Regions from separate parts of the Pseudoalteromonas sp. SG43-6 genome, predicted to be linked through region 1. Evidence: predicted binding sites of a transcription regulator. Region 1 holds the regulator's gene; each other region holds the start of a gene.
The links. The regulator sigma-54, encoded in region 1, starts transcription at its own class of promoters, with help from an activator protein. The targets are predictions, from matches to a motif close to GTTGGCACGNNNNTNGNNT.
Positions count from the first base shown of each region.

Region 1 (8,188 bases):
ACGTGGTTATGCTTATTTCTAACTCAGGCGAAACCAGCGAAGTACTGAATATTATTCCGGTTATTAAACGTATTGGCGCAAAAATGATCGCCATGACAGGTAACCCTGAATCATCAATGGCAAATTGGGCTGATGCACATGTATGCATCAAAGTAAGTCAAGAGGCCTGCCCATTAGGACTCGCTCCGACTGCGAGCACGACTGCAACACTTGCGATGGGTGATGCAATAGCCGTTGCTCTGCTAGAAACCCGTGGCTTTACCGCCGATGACTTTGCGCTATCGCATCCTGGTGGTAGCTTAGGTAAACGTTTACTATTGTGTTTAAAAGATATTATGCACAGTGGCCCAGCAACGCCTATGATCAATGATAAGCAATGTATCAAAGATGCATTAATCGAAATGTCGGCAAAAGGCTTAGGTATGACAGCTATTGTTGATGACACAGGGCAACTTGCAGGGCTTTTTACTGATGGTGATTTACGGCGAATTTTAGAGCAACGAATAGATATTCACAGTACTTTGATAAGCACTGTCATGACCCGCTCTTGCACTACTGCAACTGCTGATATGCTTGCCGCCGAGGCACTCAATATCATGGAGAATAAGCGTATCAATGGCTTAATTGTAGTTGATGATAAACACCACCCTATTGGTGCTCTTAATATGCAAGATTTGCTCAAAGCAGGAGTTTTATAATGCAGTTTGCTGACTTATATCAGCCACTTTCAGATGATGCTCGCGAGCGAGCACAAAAAATCAAACTCCTGATCTGTGATATCGATGGGGTGTTTTCAGATGGTCGTATTTATCTTGGTAACCAAGGTGAAGAACTCAAAGCGTTTAATACTAAAGATGGCTTTGGTATCAAAGCACTGATCAATAGCGGTTTTGAAGTTGCCGTGATCACCGGTCGTCATTCACAGATAGTTCAGCAACGGATGACTAGCCTGACAGTACCGCATATTTACCAAGGCCAAGAAAACAAGTTGCAAGCTTATCAACAGCTCAAGGATAAATTGCAGTTAAGCGATGAACAAATCGCTTACATAGGCGATGACGGACCTGACTTGCCGGTAATGGAATTGGTTGGTTTTGCGGTGGCAGTAAATGATGCGCATCCACTAATCAAACGCATTTCACATTATACAACCATGCTACCTGGTGGCTTTGGGGCGGTGCGTGAACTCACTGATTTATTAATGCTCGAAAATGGTAAATCATTAACCAGCGAAGGCACGAGCTCATGAATAGTGCGCGTTTAATATTATGCGTATTATTTGTCGGCTGCATGGTATGGCTGTGGTATCCGTATTTTTATCAAAGTACCGCCATAAAACAACACCAAGAAGATATAATAGCAAAACCTGATTATACTGCGGTGGCATTAAAACAAACCGCATTTGATGAACAAGGTAAAATTAGCCACAAAGTAACAGCTGCAAAAATGGAACTCTATCAACAGTTAGGGTTCACTTACTTTGAACAACCTATTTTTACACTCTATAATCAACAGCAGACGTGGCAAATTAATGCCGATGAAGCCACCTTATATGAAAATCATCAATTAATTTTAGAAGGTAATGTGGTTGCTAAAAACCTGACCAATAATGCCATGATTGAACATATAAACGCAGATAATATTCAGGTTGATATTGAACTACAAACCATGAGTTCAGAACAACCAGTTGAATTAATCGGACCAAATTTAAAAATCACTGGGCGCGGTCTCCATGCCGACTTAAAAGCCGAAGTGGTAGAACTAATTAACCATACGCGAACCATATATTATGACCAATAAATTTGCTCACTTGCTTGTTATACCAAGCTTATTCATTGCTTTTGCAAGCTTTGCTGAAAATACGACACCACCTGCAGATCAAGTCTCTATCAGTGCTGACACGCAGCTTGCCCAACTGAAAGATAATATCGGTATTTTTGAAAAAAATGTTGAAATCATTCATGGTAACCGCCGTATCAAAGCGGATCGACTTGAAGTCCATAAGCGCGAAGATTTAGGCGATAACAAACAACTACTTGTCGCAACTGGCAGTCCGGCTTACTTTGAAGAAAAACAAACTGATGGCACAGTAATGAGTGCCAGTGCTGATGAAGTCCGTTACGATGTCGCTAAGCGCTATTTAACCTTGGTTGGCAATGCACAAGTCACTCAGGCAGGTCAAAAAATCAATGCCAGAAGCATTACCTATGATATGGACCAGCAACTGATCAGTGCTGAAAAAGGCGCAAGCTCAAGCGATCGTGTGCACACCATTTTGGTACCAGTAGACAGTAAAAAAGACGAATCTAAAGGGCAGCCATGAGTACATTAAAAGCTGAATTTCTAGCAAAAAGCTATAAAGGTCGCCAAGTTGTAAAAAGCGTGGGTTTAGAAGTTAGCGCAGGCAGCATTGTTGGCTTATTGGGTCCTAATGGCGCTGGTAAAACCACCACCTTTTATATGATTGTGGGTTTAGTTCCAAGCGACAAAGGTAAAATCAGTATTGATGATAATGACATCACCTTACTGCCAATGCACAGTCGCGCACGGTTAGGGATTGGCTACCTGCCACAAGAATCATCCATCTTCCGTAAATTAACTGTTTATCAAAACCTGATGGCTATTTTAGAAACTCGTAAAGAGCTGAATAAACAAGCCAGAGAAGAAGCGCTCGACAGCTTACTTGATGAGTTTAGCATTCAACATATCCGCGACAGCCAAGGTATGGCATTATCTGGCGGTGAACGTCGTCGAGTTGAAATTGCACGCGCTTTAGCCGCAAACCCAAAATTTATCTTACTTGATGAGCCTTTTGCTGGCGTTGATCCTATTTCAGTGTTAGATATAAAGAAGATTATTGAACACCTTAAAAACCGTGGTATTGGCGTGCTTATTACCGACCACAATGTACGAGAAACCCTTGATGTTTGTGAAAAAGCCTACATAGTTTCTCATGGGGAGTTAATTGCATCAGGTACCCCTGAGCATGTACTCGCCGACCAAACAGTCCGCGATGTTTACCTGGGCGAGCAATTTAGGCTATAAAGCCACGCTCGGCTAAGTATCTGCTAGACTTAACGATGATAACAATAAAAGGATTGTTAGAGATACATGAGGCAATCACTCCAGCTGCGCATGGGCCAGCAACTTACAATGACACCACAGCTGCAACAAGCAATTCGCTTATTGCAACTCAGTACATTGGATCTCCAGCAAGAAATTCAAGAAGCGCTCGACAGCAATCCATTGTTAGAGCTAGAAGAACATGAATATTCAGACGACACGGCTGGTAAAAACGAACAAAAACAAGATAACGATGACTTAACCGTTAGCGCATCAGCAGACGACAAGCCAAGCGAATATGAACAAGAAAGTAGCGAAGCATTAAGTAAAGAGACCTTAAGTGACGAAATGGCTATGGACGTCACCTGGGACGAATACATGAGTGCTGCGCCAAATACGTCATCTGGGCCAATGCCTGAAGATGAGTCAATTTATCAAGGTGCCTCAACTGAAACCTTGCACGAATATCTAATGTGGCAATTACAACTCACACCTTTTAGTCCAACCGATGAAGCCATTGCCATTGCGATTGTTGAAGCCGTTGACGATTCAGGTATTTTAACCTTGAGCTGCGAAGACATTGCAGAGAGCTTAAATCAAGGTAATAACGAAGAAGAAATCGAACTCGACGAAGTGCAAGCAGTGTTAAAACGCATTCAGTTGTTTGACCCTGTTGGTATTGCTGCGCGCAGCCTACAAGAATGTTTATGTATTCAATTAAATCAATTTGATCCTGCAACTCCTTGGATTAGCGAGACAAAAATGATTTTAACTGATCATATCGATTTATTAGCTAGTCGTGACTATCGCACTTTGATGAAAAAGACTAAGCTTAAAGAAGATGAACTAAAAGAAGTAATGACACTGATCCACAGCCTTAACCCAAAGCCTGCGGATACCATAGTACGCGAAGAATCAGAGTATGTTATTCCTGACGTTTCGGTGAAAAAAATTAAAGGTCGCTGGGTGGTTGAACTCAATCCAGACAGCATGCCAAAAATTAGAGTGAACAGCCAATATGCGGCGATGTCACGCTCTGTAAAATCAAGCACTGACAGCCAATTTATACGCTCGCATTTGCAAGAAGCTAAATGGTTTATTAAAAGCCTAGAAAGTCGTAACGAGACGTTACTCAAAGTAACCAACTGCATTGTTAAACAGCAGCAAGGATTCTTTGAGCATGGCCCTGAGGCCATGCGCCCTATGGTACTAAACGACGTTGCCGAAATGGTTGAGATGCACGAATCAACAATTTCTCGTGTAACCACCCAAAAATACATGCATACCCCTCGTGGTATATTTGAGTTAAAATATTTTTTCTCGAGCCATGTAAGTACTGAGAACGGCGGCGAATGCTCATCGACAGCCATTCGAGCATTGATCAGAAAATTGATCAGTGCAGAAAACTCAGCGAAACCATTGAGTGATAGTAAAATTGCAGATATATTGGCAGAGCAAGGTATCAAAGTAGCTAGACGGACTATTGCAAAATACCGCGAGTCACTGGCTATTCCACCGTCAAATCAACGTAAAAGTTTGATTTAAGGCGTAAAATCACAAGAGGAAAATGCTTATGCAACTAAATTTAACTGGTCGTCATGTAGAAATTACTGATTCATTAAGAGACTATGTAAACAATAAGTTTGCCAAGCTTGAAAGGCATTTTGATCATATCAATAATGTCCATGTCATTCTTGATGTAGAAAAGCTAAGCCAAAAAGCAGAAGCCACATTACATGTCAGTGGCGCTGAATTATTTGCCTCAACTGAGCACCAAGACATGTATGCAGCCATTGACGGACTAATCGACAAACTTGACCGTCAGGTAATTAAACACAAAGAGAAGCACGCTCGACACTAACACTATGAAATTAAGCTCACTTATTTGCCAGGACTGCAGTAAAGCTGCGGTCCTTTTTAATAGCAAAAAACGGATCATTGAATTTATCAGCCAATTGGCTCATGAACAACTTCCTCAGCTATCACAACAAGAAATCCTCAACGCACTACTGTCGAGAGAAAAACTAGGTAGTACGGGTATTGGTCGTGGTATTGCTATTCCTCATGGCCGTATGAGTGGTGTTGAAAACCCGCTAGCAATAATTATAGTGAGTGAATCACCGATTGATTTTGATGCGATAGATAATCGCCCAGTTGATATATTTGTAGCTCTCATCGTGCCAGATGGTGATAGCCAACTTCATTTGAAGACGTTAGCCACAATTGCTGATAAACTCAACGACAAAGATTTTTGTAAACAACTACGTAGCGCAAAAACAGACCAAGATTTGTATCACGTAATTGCTGCGCAATCGTAGCCAAATGAAGGAGAATTTACATGGAGTTAATCATCATCAGTGGGCGTTCTGGCTCAGGTAAATCTGTTGCTCTGCGTGTAGTAGAAGATCTTGGCTATTATTGTGTAGATAATATTCCGGTAAACTTATTACCTTCATTAGTGCGCAGTGTCTCTGATAATTATGACAAAATTGCCGTCAGTATTGATGTCCGTAATTTACCGAAAGAGCAGGAAGAATTTAACGATATTCTTGAATACTTGCCTGGTTTTGCAAATCCGACGCTATTTTATTTAGACAGTGATGATCAAACCCTGATCAAACGTTTTTCTGAAACTCGCCGCTTACACCCATTATCTTTGGACTCTTTGCCACTGGATTTAGCTATCAAGCAAGAAAAAGTATTACTTGATGTATTAACTACTCGCGCTGACTTTATACTTGATACCACTGATCTGAGTGTCCACCAGCTTGCAGAGTCAATCCGTGAAAAGATTTTAGGGAAAAAAGATAAAAAACTAATCATTACCTTTGAATCATTTGGTTTTAAATATGGTATCCCAAAAGAAGCTGATTATGTTTTTGATGCACGCTTTTTACCAAACCCACATTGGGAGCCTGAGCTTAAGCCACTTACAGGCCTTGATCAGCCAGTAAAAGATTATTTAGCCAGCCATAGTATCGTACAAAAATTCACTTGGCAGATCCAAACCTTTGTACAAACTTGGTTACCGCATTTGGAGCGTAATAACCGCAGTTACTTAACAATTGCTATTGGTTGCACCGGTGGTCAACATCGCTCAGTTTATCTAGCGCAAACTATAGGTGAAAGCTTCTCGATGAGCCACAGCAATGTGAAAATTCGCCATCGTGAACAAGAATAACAACTCACGTTTACAGTAAGGAATGTTGATGCGTTTAGAAGATACATTTTTAATAAAAAACAAACTCGGTTTACATGCTCGCGCAGCCAGCGTATTAGCGCAATTAGCTGTGCAGTTTGATGCCAGCATCACACTTCATCAAGATGACAAACAAGCCGCAGGCGATAGCGTACTCGGCTTAATGCTATTAGAAAGTAGCCAAGGCAAAGAAGTTAAAGTTGTATGTGAAGGCCCGGACGCTGAACCTGCTCTTGCAGCAATTGGCGAGTTGATCGCACAACGCTTTAACGAACAAGAATAGCTCGTAGTCAGTACCACTAAATTGCGTTAAACTAAATAAAGTCGTTAATTAAACAGACCAAGCGCGTTAATTACCGACAACTGTTACCCTACCTATCAAGCGTATTAATTTTTAAGGACGCCAATGCCAGAAGCTTTTGAACAAGATTACCCACTACAACAACTAAAACAAGTGACCAAGTCACTTAACAGTGGTCAATTTGTTCAAGTAAGGCGTATGTTGGCAAAAACAGCTCCGTGTGACACCGCATTATTACTCGAGTCATCCCCACATAAAATTCGTACCTTGCTATGGCAACTGGTTGATCCAGATGTACAAGGTGACGTACTCGAAGAACTCTCAGAAGATGTTCGTTTAGGGATCATTGCCCAAATGGAGCCGAAGCACATCGCTGCGGCAACTGAGGACATGAGCCACGATGATCTAGGGGAAGTACTACGTAGCCTACCTGATACCGTCTACAAAGACGTTGTTAGTGCCATGGACAGCCAAGATCGAGAACGTGCAACTCAAGCACTCTCTTATCAAGAGCGCTCTGCTGGCGCGCTAATGAACACTGATACAGTGACCATCCGTCCAGATGTCACTATCGACGTAGTACTGCGCTACTTACGTTTACGTGGTGAGCTACCAGAAGGTACCGATGATCTTTATGTTGTTGATAAACATAACTGCTTTATAGGTGCCATGTCGTTAACGACCTTGTTGACTAACTCGCCAGATAAAATTATTCGCGACTTAATGGATGAAGATTGTGAATCTATCCTCATTTCGATGGATGAAACCGATGTAGCACAACTGTTTGAACGTCATAACTGGATATCAGCCCCAGTGGTTGATGATAATGACCATCTACTTGGCCGTATCACCATCGATGATATCGTTGACGTTATCCGTGAAGACGCCGAGCATAGCTTATTAAGCCTAGCCGGTCTTGATGATGAAGAAGATACCTTTGCTCCGGTGTTAAAAAGTTCGAAAAAGCGCTCAATTTGGCTTGGCGTTAACTTATTAACCGCGCTACTTGCTGCGATTGTGGCAAGCTTCTTTGAAAACACTTTAGCAATTTTACCTATTCTAGCGGTACTCAACGGTATAGTGCCATCCATGGGTGGTGTTGCGGGCAGCCAAACATTAACCCTCGTAATACGTGGTATTGCAGTGGGTCATATCAACCAAACTAACCAACGCTTTTTACTGATCAAAGAGCTTGCAATCGGCGCAATAAACGGGATTGTTTGGTCCATTTTAATTGCCGGTGTTGTTGCTATTTGGCAATGGGACTTTAAGCTTGGCGGCGTACTCGCCTTTGCCATGTTTATGAACTTAGTAGCCGCAGGTATCGCCGGTGCCAGTATTCCGCTGCTATTGAAAAAAATGAAAATTGACCCTGCATTAGCTGGCAGCGTAGTACTGACAACCGTAACCGATATTGTAGGGATCTTCGCCTTCCTAGGCACCGCCACATGGTTGTTGGTGTAGTTAAAAATTAGTTAAAGGTTAAACCCATCGTAGGCGCGAGTTTATCTCGCGCATCTCTTAGCGTTACATCAACCTCATCCGCCAACTTAGGCAATGGCTTTAGCCATGAATGTTATCAACCGCGCGGCATAAAGCACCGCCTACGATAAACCCAAAACTTT
Region 1 covers NZ_JACJEZ010000067.1:685-8,872, reverse strand. Annotated here, with positions in the region: gene H5201_RS20285 (KpsF/GutQ family sugar-phosphate isomerase) at 1-698, shown strand, start outside; gene kdsC (3-deoxy-manno-octulosonate-8-phosphatase KdsC) at 698-1,249, shown strand; gene lptC (LPS export ABC transporter periplasmic protein LptC) at 1,246-1,800, shown strand; gene lptA (lipopolysaccharide transport periplasmic protein LptA) at 1,790-2,323, shown strand; gene lptB (LPS export ABC transporter ATP-binding protein) at 2,320-3,045, shown strand; gene H5201_RS20260 (RNA polymerase factor sigma-54) at 3,112-4,608, shown strand; gene hpf (ribosome hibernation promoting factor) at 4,637-4,924, shown strand; gene ptsN (PTS IIA-like nitrogen regulatory protein PtsN) at 4,929-5,381, shown strand; gene rapZ (RNase adapter RapZ) at 5,402-6,244, shown strand; gene H5201_RS20240 (HPr family phosphocarrier protein) at 6,273-6,545, shown strand; gene mgtE (magnesium transporter) at 6,669-8,027, shown strand.

Region 2 (8,188 bases), on a different contig from region 1:
AAGTAAAAGACCGTGACCTTGTGCTACCGCATATGAAGTGGTTAGGCGAAAAGTTTGATTTTGTTGGCATTATGCCAGTATCTGCGACTCAAGGTAAAAATATCAACCTGATCAAAGATGAAGTAACTAAGCGTTTACCACCGTGTGAATTTTACTTCCCTGAAGATTACGTAACAGATCGTTCTATGCGCTTTATGGCAGCCGAAGTGATCCGTGAAAAGTTGATGCGCTTTATGGGTGAGGAGCTTCCTTACTCAGTTACCGTTGAAATTGAGCAATTTAAATGGCAAGAAAATGGCATTTGGCATATCAATGGCTTGATTTTAGTTGAGCGTGAAACGCAAAAACGTATGGTTATTGGTAATAAAGGCGAAAAGCTTAAAGTGATTGGCCGCGAAGCCCGTAAAGATCTCGAAGAAATGCTTGATAATAAAGTGTTTTTAGAACTTTGGGTGAAGGTTAAATCAGGTTGGGCTGACGACGAGAGAGCACTTCGCAGTTTAGGCTATGGTGAAGATTAATAGCCTAAGCGATATTTATGGATAGCGACTTCTACACGGCATATTTATTACACCGACGTCCTTTTAGTGACTCACAAGTAATGCTTGATATGTTAGTAGAAGGCGTTGGCCAGTTGCGCATGCTGGCGCGAATTAGCGGTCGCCAAGCAACAAAATACAAAGCTCAGTTACAACCCTTCCAAGCCTTACTGGTAAATTATACCGGTAAACACGACCTGAAATATATCCAACGATTTGAACTACATGGCACGCAATCCACACTAGTTGGGGATCAGCTTTATTGTGGGTTTTACCTCAATGAACTAACCAACCGCATTGTACCAATTAATGAACCGATTGATCATGCCTATCAATTGTATAAAACTCACCTACAACAGCTTAACCAGCACCCTAATTTACAAGCTGTATTACGTTCTTATGAATTTCAACTATTAGAATTATTAGGCTATGGCGTTGACTTTAGTTTTGATGCCGCAGGCGATCCAATTTCGGCAGAGCAAACGTATAGTTACTTTGCTGAATACGGCTTTGTTGCCCAAGAAAATCAAGGCAGTGGCTTTTCTGGCGCGCAGTTAAATGCAATTGCAGCTCATGACTTTAGTGCGCCGGATGTGTTATATATGGCAAAACAATTAAGTCGTCATTTAATGAAGCCTTTATTAGGCAAAAAACCATTAAAAAGTCGCGAGCTGTTTATATCCAAATAGTTTGGGTATTCACCAACAATCTTAATACGGTATTTTTAACCGTTATTTTTACAGGTAAAAAAATGAAAGATATTCTTTTGGGTATAAACGTTGATCATATTGCTACCTTACGCCAAGCTCGGGGTACAAATTACCCAGATCCAGCACATGCTGCGAGTGTTGCTGAGCATGCTGGCGCTGATGGGATCACTATTCATTTACGTGAAGACCGTCGTCACATTCAAGATCGTGACGTGTATGTGATGGCTAAAACAATCCAAACACGAATGAACCTTGAAATAGCGGTTACAGATGAAATGATTGATATTGCTTTAGATGTTAAGCCAGCTTATGTTTGCTTAGTACCAGAAAAACGCGAAGAGTTGACCACCGAAGGCGGTTTAGACGTTGTTGGTAATCTAGATAAGATTAAAGCCGCGACAGCAAAATTAACTGACGCCGGTATTAAAGTATCATTATTTATCGATGCAGACAAAGCACAACTAGATGCAGCTAAAGCCTGTAATGCCCCTTATGTTGAAATTCATACTGGCGCTTATGCGGATGCGCAAACTGATACCGAGATACAAAAACAACTTGAGCATATTCATCAAGGCGTAAAGTATGCAGCAAGTTTGGGTTTGATAGTAAACGCCGGCCACGGTCTTCATTATCATAACGTGAAACCGATTGCTGCTATGAAAGAAATTTACGAATTAAACATTGGTCACGCAATTATAGCGCGCGCAGCCATTGATGGATTAGATAAAGCAGTACGTGACATGAAGCGACTAATGCTAGAAGCGAGAGCATAGCCATTGTAATAAATTATAAACATGCACCGCATAAAGTGCGGTGCATGTTAATGCAACTGAAAGGATTTATTTAAAATTGGACTTTAATGCCCATTTTAAATTTGCGGCCAAGTACATCATAGTTACTTGGGAATGTATTACCTGAGTTAGAGCTGGTATCGCCAGCTTCACCACCAACGACAGGTGGTTCTTTTTCAAAAATATTATCTATACCGAAATTAACTACAATGTTTTCTGTTGCGTAATAACTAGCAAATAAATCAAAGTAGTCGTAGCTGTCAATGCTTCTAAAATCTTCAAAAACATTCGGGGCTTCAATCGGCTCTACTTCAACGCCATCTATATGACGCCATTGTAATGACATTGTTAAATCTTCCCATACCCAGCTAGTACGTTGCACCCAACGAAGCTCTGATACAGGGTCACAACTGGTACTGAAGTAACCTTTACAATCGATTATTCTAGCTGTGTCTGAGCTTTGTGACTCCTGTGTTAGATATTTATTGATATTACCTGAAAATTGCAATTCGCCCATTTCGTCCATTAGTACAGCAAAGTTAAAACCAAGTTCGATACCTTCAGCACGTTGGCTTTTCAAGTTAGTGGTGAACTGTTCTATACCAGCTCCAGCAATTGTTAAATCACCACCAATTCTATTTATTTTTGCACACTCATTGGTATCGCCAAGTACATAACAAGCATCAAGAATTTCTTGAGCAGAAAAGTTGCCAATAATATTACTAATATCAATATCATAGTAATCTAATGTGATTGTAAAGTTTTCAAGCGCATCAAACTCAGGCGTCCACACAATACCTGCTGTAAATGTGTCTGCTTCTTCGGCCCCCGGAGGATTCAGAGGATCACTACCGCTAATAACTTGTACTTGCCCTGAAATAACATTTTGCACATTACCAACTTGCGCTTCAGTCATTCCAGTTGATATACAAAGCTGTTTTAATGTTTCATCAATATTACCTGCATTAGCTACTGAACACGGGTCACTTTGAGCATTATCTAATCCTGTGACTACAGGGGATGCAATCTCACCAACATTAGGTGCACGAGTAGCTTGTTGTTGCATGACGCGGACTAAAATATCGCTGACTGGACGCCAATTAAAGCCTAACTTCCAGGTTTCATTGCTACCAACTGTATCATAATCAGCCCAACGAAAACCAAACTCAACATCAAGCGTTTCAGCACCTGGTAACCCATCTAATACCGGCAAGTAGCCTTCCATAAATAACTCATCAACGGAGAAACCGCCAGAGATTGGAAGTTGATTACCGCCAGCACCACCTTGGCAGCTTGCTGGAGCAAGCTTTAAACATTCGTCAGGCTCAAATAAGCCTTTTTCTTTACGCTTTTCATAGCCAAAACTCATTGCCAGTGGTGCGCCAGCGCCCGGAATTTCAATAAAGTCGAATGAGCCATTTACACTAGCAGTGAAAACTTCTTGGCTGTATTTTTGTTGTTGCAATGCAATTGCTTGTGCATAACCTGCCATTTCTTCGGTGATTGAACCAAAACCACCAAATAAGTTGATAGGAACACAACTAGAATCACCATTTTTACAAGTAACGCCATCTGTAGTATCAAGCGCGTTTTGAATGTTAGTTAAGTTGGTGTAACCACCACGAACAGTTGTTCGGTTAGATTCACCATATTGATAGCTTGCATCATATTGCCAATCATCTAAAAAGTAACCTGTAACCCCAGTCACCATTTGAAATTGAGTGCTGTCAAATCGTTCTGTTCGAGCGCCAAGCTCTAATGTACGTCTTCTAAGTTGAACTGACAGGTAGTCAGCTTCATCAACAATACCATTGCCATTTATGTCTTGCCAATTAGATGTATCTAAACTTCCTTCACCTAAAGCAGCCGTAGCGCCATCGATCATAAATTGCCTTGCTTGATCGCCTATTAATGGATTGGCTAATGGTAAATTGAACACAGATCCAAAAGTACCAGAAGGAGCTACTTGGGTATCAACACTGGTATTAGTAAAGTTCACAGATGAATAAACTTGGTGATCATCTGTCAGGTAGTAATTACCAATAGCTGTTGCTGAATAGCGTTCAGATGGTGTTTGATAGAAGTTGTATGGGTTGAAGTTGAATACACTACACTCAGTAGCGGCTAATGTGCCATCATTTCTGAATTGGCCACTACCATTACCGCCAGCACCAACAATTGTAAATCGAGTAGGAAAAGCGGTGGTAGATCCACCACTTTCGACGGAGTTTGGACCACTACATGCATCAGGAGCTGGGATTGGCGGCTCGCCATTTAAGAATTGTTCATAGTTAGCACCCGTTTTAGTTTCAATTCCTAGCAGGCCTAATGGTCTATCACCTAATAAAATTTGATCTCGTTGTGTCCAACCTAGCGATAACACTACATTACCTTTGTCATCTTCAAGATTAGAACCCAGAGTAATACTGAAGCTGTCTTTATCACCGTCACCATCGCCAGTTTCTGAATGTTTGGCGTCAAAAACCACCCCTTGGAAATCATCTTTTAGCACTATGTTGACAGCGCCCGCTATTGCATCAGAACCATAAACGGCAGATGCTCCACCGGTAACAATATCAATTCGTTCAATTAATGCACTGGGGATGGTTGAACTATCTACGGCACCATTATAGTTATATGGGATCATACGACGGCCATTCATTAATACTAATGAGCGTTGAGCACCAAGACCGCGTAAGTTTATTGTAGCTGCACCGCCAGAACCATTATTAACGTTACTACCATCACCAGGTACTGTTGCTGGTAAGTTTCTTAATATTTGTTCAACTTCAGGTTCTTGTTGAAAACCAAGTTCTTTTTCTCCAATGGAAATGATAGGACTAGCGGAAACAGCTCCTGGTTGGCGAATACGGCTACCTGTAACAGAAATAACTTCGACGTCTTTGTCGACTTCAGTTTCTTGTGCTGTGGAAAGTGGTGAATAGATGAGTGCGGTTGAGACAACCCCTGCACTAAGTGCATATTTCACTGCAGATGAAATTCTACTTTTTAACATTGTAATCTCCCAAATATTTATAATAATTAGGCTAAATACAACAGGAAGCACATTGCAGATGCTTCCTCTTAGCTTTTTAAAGATAGTCATTAAGTTGGGACATACAAATAATTTAAAGCGTCAAAATATAAAATTTTGAAAAGTTTGAAATGTAAAACGAATGAAATACGGCAGGGTAGATAAAAAGATTGTTTTTAAACAGTAGCTTAAATAAAAAAGCGGCTTCGGAAGCCGCTTTTTAATCTTGAATATATTTATTAACAGTTAGTCTCTTTAGCGTTAACGCCTTCTTTTACTTCTTCACAGGCGTCTTCTACTTTGTTTTGTACGTCGGTAACAGCTTCATCGATGCGCTCACCGGCCTCTTCTGCATGATTGTCTTCACAACCCATGATAAAAAAACTAGCGAATAAAGCGATCACAGCGGTTTTAATAGTTGTCGATTTCATAATGTAATTCCTTGTAAAAATAATAAATGTGTTGTTATTTAAAATAAATTGTTATCACTTAGGGACATTGCCGCGCAATGCACCTGAAACGAGTGAAATAACTAACAATACAATAAAGATAAAAAAGATAATCTTAGCAATTCCTGCTGCGGCACCTGCGATACCACCAAAACCTAACACTGCAGCAATAAGTGCAATAACTAGAAATGTAATTGTCCAGCGTAACATTGTCGTCTCCTTGGTTTGTAAATTTGTTCAGAGTAAATAATGCTAGTTACATGCCATGTATTTAAATCCTTTATTATCAATGTTATAGGGGTTTATTTCATTTCTCTTCATAAATTAGGTGGGAATTATTTACAGCTTTATCTGTAACTTATACTCGACGCTCTAAAAATCAATATTTAAGTCGTTTTTTGGTAAGACCAATTTCATTTTTGAGCCATTTTGTATTTAATCAAGCGGTTGTTCAGTCGTTCAGTCGGTAGGTTTTCCAGCTGCGGATAAGCTTTTACTTATAAGTTATAGCTATATTCAGTATTTTTATCATCTATATCCTATGAAATTATAGCAAAATGTAGAGTGTTAACTTTGCTGAGCATATGTTAGCTTTGTATTAATTGGTTTTACCAATTTACAAAGTGTTGGACTTGGTCTTTTTCTTTGTTATGATTGTTGCATAATTATTTAAATAAAGTGATTTTTTACCTAGCGGGGCTGGGTGGAAATAATCAGGGGGGAGCAGGATGGATATAGGTCAGTTACTTGCTACAGCAGCAAACTTAATGATCACCGGGATGGTGGGCGTTTTCGTTTTTCTTTCGTTGTTGATTTCAGCAATTACCATTATGTCTAAATTAGCGAGTCGTTTTGAACAGCCGGTTGCAACAACGCCAACGCGTACACCGTCAATCAAAGCATCAGGTGTATCAAGTGAACACATCGCTGCGATAAGTGCAGCCATAGCTCAATACAAAAATAAACAAAAACTATAAGGAGTGACTTGTGGCTAAATTAAAATTAACAGAATTAGTACTTAGGGACGCGCATCAATCATTATTAGCAACGCGTATGCGTTTGGATGACATGCTACCGATTGCACAAAAATTAGATGATGCAGGTTATTGGTCGATCGAATCATGGGGTGGGGCTACTTTTGATTCATGCATTCGTTATTTGGGTGAAGATCCTTGGGAGCGTATTCGTGCTCTTAAAAAAGCTATGCCAAATACTAAACAGCAAATGTTATTACGTGGTCAAAACCTTTTAGGCTATCGTCATTATGCCGATGATGTTGTTGAAAAATTTGTAGAGCGAGCGCACAAAAATGGTGTTGATGTGTTTCGTATTTTTGATGCGATGAACGATGTTCGTAATCTTGAAACGGCTATTAAAGCTGCAATTAAAGTTGGCGCACATGCACAAGGTACAATTTCGTACACAGTAAGCCCGGTTCATACACTTGATATGTGGTTAACGCTTGCCAAGCAGCTTGAAGAGTTAGGCTGTCATTCAATTTGTATTAAAGACATGGCCGGTTTGCTTAAACCATACGATGCAGAAGAGTTAATCAAAGCGTTAAAAGAAACAGTCTCTATCCCAATTGCAATGCAGTGTCATGCCACAACAGGTTTAAGTACTGCTACTTACCAAAAAGCGATTGATGCTGGTATTGATATGCTTGATACCGCAATTTCATCAATGAGTATGACTTACGGGCACAGCGCAACTGAAACGATTGTATCGATTGTTGAAGGTACTGAACGTGATACTGAGCTGGATTTAAATCAACTCGAAGAGATTGCTGCTTATTTCCGTGATGTTCGTAAAAAATATGCCGCGTTTGAAGGCAGCTTAAAAGGTGTTGATGGCCGTATTTTATTAGCGCAAGTGCCTGGTGGCATGTTAACTAATATGGAAAACCAGCTTAAAGAGCAAGGTGCTGCGGATAAATTGAATGAAGTATTACTTGAGATCCCACGTGTACGTGAAGACTTAGGTTATTTACCGTTAGTTACACCAACATCACAAATTGTTGGTACACAAGCAGTATTAAACGTATTGACGGGCGAGCGTTATAAAACTATCACCAAAGAAACTGCCGGAGTGCTAAAAGGTGAGTATGGCGTAACTCCTGCGCCGATGAATAAAGAGTTACAAGAGCGCGTACTTAATGGCGCAGAAGTCATTACTTGCCGCCCAGCTGATTTATTGCAACCAGAACTAGAAATACTCCAAGCTGAGCTATTAAAAGAAGCACAAGAGCAAGGTTTAAGCTTAGCGGATGAGCAGATTGATGACGTGTTAACGTATGCATTATTCCCACAAATTGGGTTGAAATTCATTAAGAATCGTAATAACCCAGATGCATTCGAAGCTGTGCCAAGTGCTGAATCTGCTAATAAAGAACAACCAGTTAGCAATAAAAAAAGTAACAGCAACACAGTAAAAGCAGAGCAGTACAGCGTAAAAGTAGATGGTAAAGTTTATGATGTAGTGGTTGCACAAGGCGGTGAGCTTAAAGAAGTAACACTTAAAGATAGTGAGCATATTCCACAATCGGCGTCAGTTGCTTCCGGCGAAACACTTAACGCTCCACTTGCTGGTAACATCTTTAAAATCAAGGTGAAAGCGGGTCAAACGGTAAATGAAGGCGATGTAGTGATCATCATGGAAGCGATGA
Region 2 covers NZ_JACJEZ010000007.1:43,423-51,610, forward strand. Annotated here, with positions in the region: gene era (GTPase Era) at 1-521, shown strand, start outside; gene recO (DNA repair protein RecO) at 539-1,228, shown strand; gene pdxJ (pyridoxine 5'-phosphate synthase) at 1,291-2,022, shown strand; gene H5201_RS04635 (TonB-dependent receptor domain-containing protein) at 2,093-5,056, opposite strand; gene H5201_RS04640 (hypothetical protein) at 5,314-5,505, opposite strand; gene H5201_RS04645 (DUF1328 family protein) at 5,560-5,733, opposite strand; gene H5201_RS04650 (OadG family protein) at 6,252-6,500, shown strand; gene oadA (sodium-extruding oxaloacetate decarboxylase subunit alpha) at 6,511-8,188, shown strand, end outside.
Region 2: H5201_RS04645 (DUF1328 family protein) is a predicted target of sigma-54. The motif match lies at 5,773-5,791, and genes of this name have one in related genera.

Region 3 (8,188 bases), on a different contig from region 1:
AGACGAATAAATTCTTCGCCGGTGTTTAAAGTCAGCCATTTTTCACCACGGATCACTAAATTACCATTAGGTAATACCCGCATAACATTCACGGAAATATCACCAAATAAACTATTAGATTGATTTGACTTAGTATCACCTTTGAATTTAGCACCGCTGCCCACACCAAACTGAATACTATCGCCACCAATATTAACCGGTAGTCCGCCTAACCCAATGACAGGATCTAAGCTGGCATCACTTTGTTTATCCGTTTCAGTTTTAGCTGCTTTAGATGATTGCGTCGATTCTTGCAGTTTAACTGTAATAATATCTCCGGTGCGTAACGCTTTTTTATCTGAATATAAATCGTTTGATAAATTGCTATCAAACAATGAGCCTGTCGGTACAACTTGCGCTGCAGCAGGCTCTGGGTACATAGGAGCATAGTATGGATCATCTTGAACCACGCTGTGGTTTTGAGTCGTCATACAACCACTCAATATAAATGCACCCGTTAAGATTATAGATAAATTACGCATAACTTTGCTCCGAATTAGTTAAAGTTGCTGACTGATGTAACTCATCATTTCGTCAACCGCTGAAATCACCTTTGAATTCATTTCATAGATACGTTGAGTTTCAATTAGGTTAACTAACTCTTCGGTTACATTTACGTTAGAGGTTTCAAGTGCGCCTTGGACAACAGTGCCTAATCCTTCTAGACCAGGGTTACCTTGTACAGGTGCGCCACTGACGGCCGTTTCGGTATATAAATTTTGGCCTACAGGCTCTAGACCTGATGGATTGATAAAGTCACTGATCGTTAACTGACCAATCACCACATTCTCAGGTTGTCCTTCTATTTTCACCGATACCTCACCATCTTGTGATACGGTAATTGACTTCGCATCATCCGGTACATTCATTTCTGGCTGCACAGGAAAACCTGCACCAGCAGTAACAATACGACCATCTTCATCCGTGGTAAATTGACCATTTCGAGAATAGGCGATATTGCCATCGGGCTGTAAAACTTCAAAAAAACCGGGCCCTGATATCATCCAATCCAATGAGTTTTCAGTGGTTAACATGTTACCTTGAGAAAAGTTCTTCTGATTAGCAACTACTTTGGTACCAGCACCAAGCATCAGACCAGAAGGCATCTCTGTATCTTGTGATGAACGCCCCCCTGGCTGATTAATATTTTGATAAAGCAAATCTTCAAATACAGCACGACTTTTCTTATAACCAACAGTACTGGCATTGGCTAAATTATTTGAGATAACCGAAATATCGGTTTGTTGAGCATCAAGCCCCGTTTTACTTATCCACAATGCAGGATTCATATTAATGTCCTCTCAATAAAGTTAAACAATACGCAGCAATTGAGTTTGACGTTCGTCAATTTCTTCAGCCGTTTTCATTAACTTAACTTGTAATTCAAATTGGCGTTGATGGCTTATCATATCCACCATCTCATGTACCGGATTCACATTTGACATTTCCAAAGTGCCACTCATTACTTTCACATCATTAGAGATGTCACAAAATCCACATATACCATTTTCCAGTAATTCGGGTTTTGGTCGAAATAAGCCATCATTGCCTTTTTCAAGCTCAGAATTATTTGCCTTAATTACCTTCAAACGGTCAACAACTTCTAAAAAGTTAGCCGGCGCACCTTGCGGGCGAACTTGGATTGAACCATCGTCACTAAATTCGACTTTCTCCACTGGCAATGGCAAAATAATCGGTCCACCTTCGCCAATAACTTGACGCCCGTGACTGGTGATCAAAGCGCCATCAGGAGTGATATTCAACGTGCCAACTTTAGTATATGCCTCATTACCTGAAGCATCTTGCACTGTAAGCCACCCTTTATCGCTCATAGCAATATCAAGATCACGTCCAGTTTCAACAATACCGCCGGAAGTCATATTAGAGCCTGGCCGTTCCTGCATAGTAAAAACACGTGTCGGTAAGCCTTCACCAAAAGCTTGCATTGAGCGCGCTTGCGCGAAGTCAGCTTTAAAGCCTGTGGTATTGGCATTTGCTAAATTATTTGCTTTAAGCTCTAGGCCCCGCAAACTTTGCTTAGCTCCAGACGCTGCAATGTAGACCATCTTGTCCATAACATCGACTCACGTTAAAAATCTATAACATGACAAATGCAAGATAAGTGCCACAATAAAATGACGTAATAAATTACAAAATATAATCAAGCACAAATAAAAAAGGCTGCTAATAAATAGCAGCCTAGGTGTCGGATTGTAAAAAATATTAAAACGAGATTAACGGATCTGCAAAATAGCTTGCTGTAGTGTTGAATTCACTTCGAGTGCACGCGAGTTAGCTTGGAAGTTACGCTGTGCGCTGATCAAATCAACAAGCTCATTGGTTAAGTTCACGTTTGATTGCTCTAATGCTGATGAGCTAATCTTACCAAATGCGCCTGAATTTGCTTCACCCGCTACAGGGTCACCTGAAGTTAAACTTTTCTTCCATGACGTATTGCCTACTTGTTGTAACCCCTGTGAATTGGGAAAACGGACTAACGCAACTTGTCCTAAATAATTAGAGTCGCCATTACTATAAGAAGCAACAATTTTTCCATCAACACCAATGTCTATATTTGCCAACCGTCCCACAGCAGCACCATCTTGAGATAATACTTTATTTTCAAACTTGCCTGCATGCTGAGTCGGGATTTTTGCAGAGGTACCTGCTTCATCGCGCCAGTTGATAGTTACATTATTAGGAAAGCTAGCACCATTGCCTAAAAACCCTGTCAAATTAGTGCTATCTAACACAACAGGGTTAAATGTATTGCCTGTATTTGCGGTACCATTGGTGTTAAGTGGTAAGCCGTTCGCATCAAACTGAAATGTTGAAATTGGGTTAAATGGTCCAGTAGCGCCTTGCGAGCTACCATCTGGGTTGAATGCTTGACCGTCTAACGTTGCATAGGTTTGCCACTCATTAGCATTACCTGTAACAGCTGCATCTGTTTTCACAAAATACAATTGCATAGTATGCGGCTCACCTAGCGAATCATAAACATTGGTTGAGGTAGAGTGAGTATATGACCCTGATTGAGTTGGATCAAATGGTGTAATAGTCGGTGTATCTTTGGTCGAATCCAATCTAAATGACGAATATACACTTGTGGTAGCGCGCGGGGAACCTGACGAATCAGGAATTTGAATCGCCCCAGAGGAGGTTAAACTTACTGATGTTGCATCTCCACTAACTTCATCAACAGGAAAGCCTTGTAAGTAATTACCTTGTGCGTCAACGATAAAGTTATCTTTATCTAATTTAAACGCCCCTGCACGAGTAAATGTTTTATCTTGTGAGCCTAACTCATTGCTAAGAGCAAAGTATCCTTCACCTCCTATAGCAAGATCGAGTGAATTTTTAGTGCCTAATGTTGAACCTTGGTGAAATTGCTGTGCTACAGATGCTGTTTGTACACCATCACCATTTTTAGTTTTACCCGAAGAAAAAACTGATGATGAATAAACATCGGCAAACTCAGCTCTCGATTCTTTAAAACCGTAAGTATTTACATTAGCGATGTTATTAGCAGTAACATCCAAATCTTTTTGTGCGGCAGCAATGCCAGTTAATGCAATATTAAAACTCATAATTCACCTCTAACCTATAAAATTTAGCCAATAGGCTAAAAAATAAATAAAATTTATCACGCAATTTCTGCGACATCAGACAGCTTAACTGCCCCTTCTTTAGTGTTAATAATAATACCGTTAGCGCCATTAATATTGACGCTATCAATATTTTTATAAGAGGCCATGGGTAAACTAGTAAATTCTTCGCCCATGCTGCCCTCTGCTTTGATATTGTATTCTCCTGGCGGAAGGCTCTCACCGGCTTCATTTTTTCCATCCCAGTTAAAACGTAAGCCACCAGCAGGTTTATCACCTAACTCAATTACTCTCACTAGTTGTCCGGAAGCATCTGTAATACTGAGCCTTAAATCTTTAACGGGACTTTCAACAGCAATCATGCCCGAGACATCACCACTGCTGTTAAGATCTAATGTATCTGATTCAACTAAAGCTTTTTTACCTACCAGAGTTGATGCTTGCAACGCTGAATTAGAGGTCATTGAAGCAGCCAAAGACTCAAACTTTGAATTTAAATTTGAGATACCTTCTGCCATGGTAAAGTTCGTCATTTGTGCAATCATTTGGTCGTTGTCCGCAGGTTTACTGGGATCTTGAAACGACAGTTGCTGCGTTAATAATGAAAAGAAATCCTCTTGCGTTAATGCATCACTTTTCTTTTCACCAGTCTTTTCGTCAGCCTCTTGTTTACTCGGCCAACGAAGCGAATCTATATAGCTTGATGATGCAGTATTTATGTCGTTACTCATAATCTAACCCTCAATTACCGCTGCCCAAGCAACAGTGTTTTACTTAACATTTGCTTCGCTGCATCAGCAACTTGCACATTGGTTTGATAAGAGCGTGAGGCGGAAATCATATTAGCCATTTCTTCAACGACATTAACGTTAGGTTTGTAGATATAACCATTTTCATCCGCACTGGGGTGATTTGGGTTATATTCAATTTGCAGTGGTTTATTACTCTCTACAATGCCTAGTACTTTAACGCCAACAGACGATCCCTGCGTATTACCAGTTGATTCTGATGCTTTCATCAGTTCAGCTGCAAAAACAGGGTGACGCGCCCGGTAAGTTTTGTCTTGGCTTGAGCTAATGCTATTGGCATTGGAAATATTACTTGCGGTGGTGTTCAAACGCACATTTTGCGCACTCATACCACTACCTGAAATATCAAAAACGTTATATAAACTCATGCTTAGGCTCCTTGACTACCGAGGGCTTTTTTAAGGCCTTTAATTTTACTACTCATAAATTGCAGGCTTGCCTGATACTCTAATGAGTTCTTTGTATACAAGTTTCGTTCCACTTGTATATCAACCGAGTTACCATCACCTGTATCTGCTTGATTTGGCGAACGAAACATTTCACTATTACCGACATAACGACTACCACCGGCAATGTGATTCGGGTTAGTTGTTACCATGTTATTGCCGCCTTGCTGGTGGCTTTTTGCCGCTTTCAATGCTGAGGCAAAGTCGATATCCTTCGCTTTATAGCCCGGCGTATCAGCATTAGCGATATTGGTTGCTAATAACTCAGCACGTTGCGAACGGATCAACATTGCATGAGGATGAACCCCAAATGCTTTATCAAAACTGATAGCCATAACCATCTCCAAAAAATTGACTTAAGATGATTAATGCAAAAGGTGAGCCAACTAGATTAGTATTTTATGAAGTGTTTAATTTTTGATTTAAAAAGAAAAACGATGTGGAGGCACATCGTTTTATCGTATTCTAGATTCGGCTTTACTACCGATGAGATTTGAGTTACTTACGTTTTAGCGCGTTATTTACGCTGGTAAGTTATTTCTTTTGATAAATAATACCAGGATTACAGCGTACCATATCAAACTCGTTACTTAACCCTGACATAGACTCTGAAGCACCTAAAAATAAATACCCCTTAGGGTTAAGTGCTTGAGCAAACTGAGCAATAATTTTGGCTTTCACCTCAGGTGCAAAATAAATCAGCACATTACGGCAAAAAATAATATCAAATTTGCCCATTAGTGCGTATGAATCTAATAAATTAAGGTGTCGAAAACTCACTAATTTTTTTATTGAGTCGTTAACTTGCGCCATCCCATTGCCGCTATCTTTGAAGAACTTCTTCCTGCGCTCTACCGACAGCCCTCTAGCTAAAGCAAGAGAGTCATATTCTGCATGTTTACACATATCTAACATAGTATTAGAAATATCGGTGCCGATGATCTGCGCGCCCATTTTTAATACACCCGGCTGCTTAGCTTGAAACTCAGCGACCGACATGGCAATAGAATATGGCTCTTGTCCTGAGGAACTTGCCGCTGACCAAATTTTCAACGGTCGACGCAACTCTTTATGCTCTGGGAATAACTTACTTTGTAATAGTTCAAACGGGTATTGATCCCGAAACCATAAAGTTTCATTGGTCGTCATAGCATCAACAACTGCGGCACGTAACTGCCGCTCATGCGGACTCAGTGTTTTACTGACCAATTGTGACAATGACTCAACATTGAAACGAACCATTAGCGGAGCAAGCCTGCTTTTGACTAAATAAAGCTTATTATCACCCAAAACAATGCCACATTGTTGCTCTAAAAAAGAACGAAACTGATCGTACTCACTTTGTTGTAAATGCTTATTTTCCAAAGTAACACCGCCTTTTCAAATTAGTCACAATGAACCCATTTTTTCACTGCTGTAGCTAACTCATCCGGATTGAACTTAGCAATAAAGTCATCAGCCCCCACTTTTTCAATCATCGCTTGATTGAACACACCACTGAGTGATGTATGCAGAATAACATGTAATGGGGCTAACTTTGGATCTGCTTTTATTTCAGCCGTGAGGGTATAACCGTCCATTTCTGGCATTTCAACATCAGAGATCAATAAACCAACTCGCTCGGTAATATCATGCTTACAGTCAAGTGCAGCAATTTCCCGGAGGCGAATTAATGCTTCTTTCCCGTTTTTAGCAAGCTCAGTCTGCACGCCTAACGGCTCTAGAGCACGTTTGACTTGATTACGAGCAACGGCAGAGTCATCGGCAATAAATACGATGCGCTCACCTAAGTCTTTTTGAATTTCACCATCATTAGCTATTGCTGCACTGACTTCAGTATTTACCGGGCAAATTTCATTTAATATTTTTTCTACATCAAGAATTTCGACTAACTCATTTTCAATTTCTGTCACTGCTGTTAAATACGAATATCTGCCAGCCCCAGACGGTGGCGGCATTATTTTTTCCCAATTCATATTTACAATTCGCTCAACGCCGCCAACCAAAAAACCTTGTACGGAGCGGTTATATTCAGCAATGATAATAAAACTATCTTTAATATTCTCGATCGCAGGGCCACCTACAGCCATTGATAAATCAATAACAGAAATAGTTTGCCCACGTATATGTGCGACACCTCTTACATAGGCATTCGACTTCGGCATGTTTGTTAAAGGAGGGCATTGCAGTACTTCTCTCACTTTAAACACATTAATACCAAAGCGCTGCCGCCCTCTTAGCTTGAATAATAATAATTCAAGACGGTTTTGCCCAACCAATTGAGTACGTTGGTTAACTGAGTCTAAAATGCCTGCCATTTCAATCTCCTGAAGAAAGCGAATAAGAACGGAACAATAATTGCTTTCTTTCTGTAAAGCTACATAACTACACGGGAGCGTCTGTTTATTGACGCTAAATATTTATACCCTGTTTTCAACCATAAGCATAGTCGAAACATTATGAGTTTGTTAAAAAAAAGCCGAAGATACAGTGTTTTTTATTTTCTTGCTAGCTTATGCCTAGTTACTCCACTGTATGCACAAACATATAGCAAAGAACAATTGCAAGAACTTGCTGTATCCCATGTCTATGATCAATTAGACCCTAATACCGCCGATGATAAGGAACTCAATGCTCTAACATTGGATAGTCGGATACCTGATCGTGGCTGCAACAGCGACCTTGCATTTAATATTCCTACTGAGCCGCCATTTAATCGCCAAATAACCGTACAAATAAAATGTGATGACCTCAATGGTTGGAGTCAATATGTTCATGTACGTATGATTGAACTCACACCTGTGATTATAGCCACTGAAAATTTAAGTCGCGGGGAGGTTATTGAAGCTCATCATTTACGTTTGATTATGAAACCAAAACATTTCGTAAGAGCGCAGTATTTACAAAATCAAGAGCTGCTGATTGGTAGCCGCAGCAAACGTAATATCCGCAGTGGTTACCCTGTTGCATTAAATCAAATCTGTATGGTCTGCAAAGGCGATAATGTCACTATTTTTGCAATAATTCGAGGATTGAAAATAAAAACTTCCGGTTTAGCCCTAGAAGATGGTACTTTAGGAGAGCAGGTAAAGGTTAAAAATGCAAAGTCAGGGAAAGTTTTAAATGCCCGCGTTGATGGTGTTGAGTCTGTGCAGGTAATTATTTAAATTTTCGTATTTGTGCTAAAGTTTCTAACATGGTTGCCGATAACAAGGCATGTGTTGGATAATGTATAGGTTAAAATCATGGTAAGCCAAGTAAATAAAGGTCAGCAACAGGCTAATGT
Region 3 covers NZ_JACJEZ010000006.1:139,490-147,677, forward strand. Annotated here, with positions in the region: gene flgH (flagellar basal body L-ring protein FlgH) at 1-521, opposite strand, end outside; gene flgG (flagellar basal-body rod protein FlgG) at 540-1,328, opposite strand; gene H5201_RS04340 (flagellar basal body rod protein FlgF) at 1,350-2,114, opposite strand; gene flgE (flagellar hook protein FlgE) at 2,274-3,629, opposite strand; gene H5201_RS04350 (flagellar hook assembly protein FlgD) at 3,686-4,378, opposite strand; gene flgC (flagellar basal body rod protein FlgC) at 4,393-4,824, opposite strand; gene flgB (flagellar basal body rod protein FlgB) at 4,827-5,237, opposite strand; gene H5201_RS04365 (protein-glutamate O-methyltransferase CheR) at 5,437-6,267, opposite strand; gene H5201_RS04370 (chemotaxis protein) at 6,288-7,220, opposite strand; gene flgA (flagellar basal body P-ring formation chaperone FlgA) at 7,362-8,069, shown strand; gene flgM (flagellar biosynthesis anti-sigma factor FlgM) at 8,148-8,188, shown strand, end outside.
Region 3: flgB (flagellar basal body rod protein FlgB) is a predicted target of sigma-54. The motif match lies at 5,271-5,289, and genes of this name have one in related genera.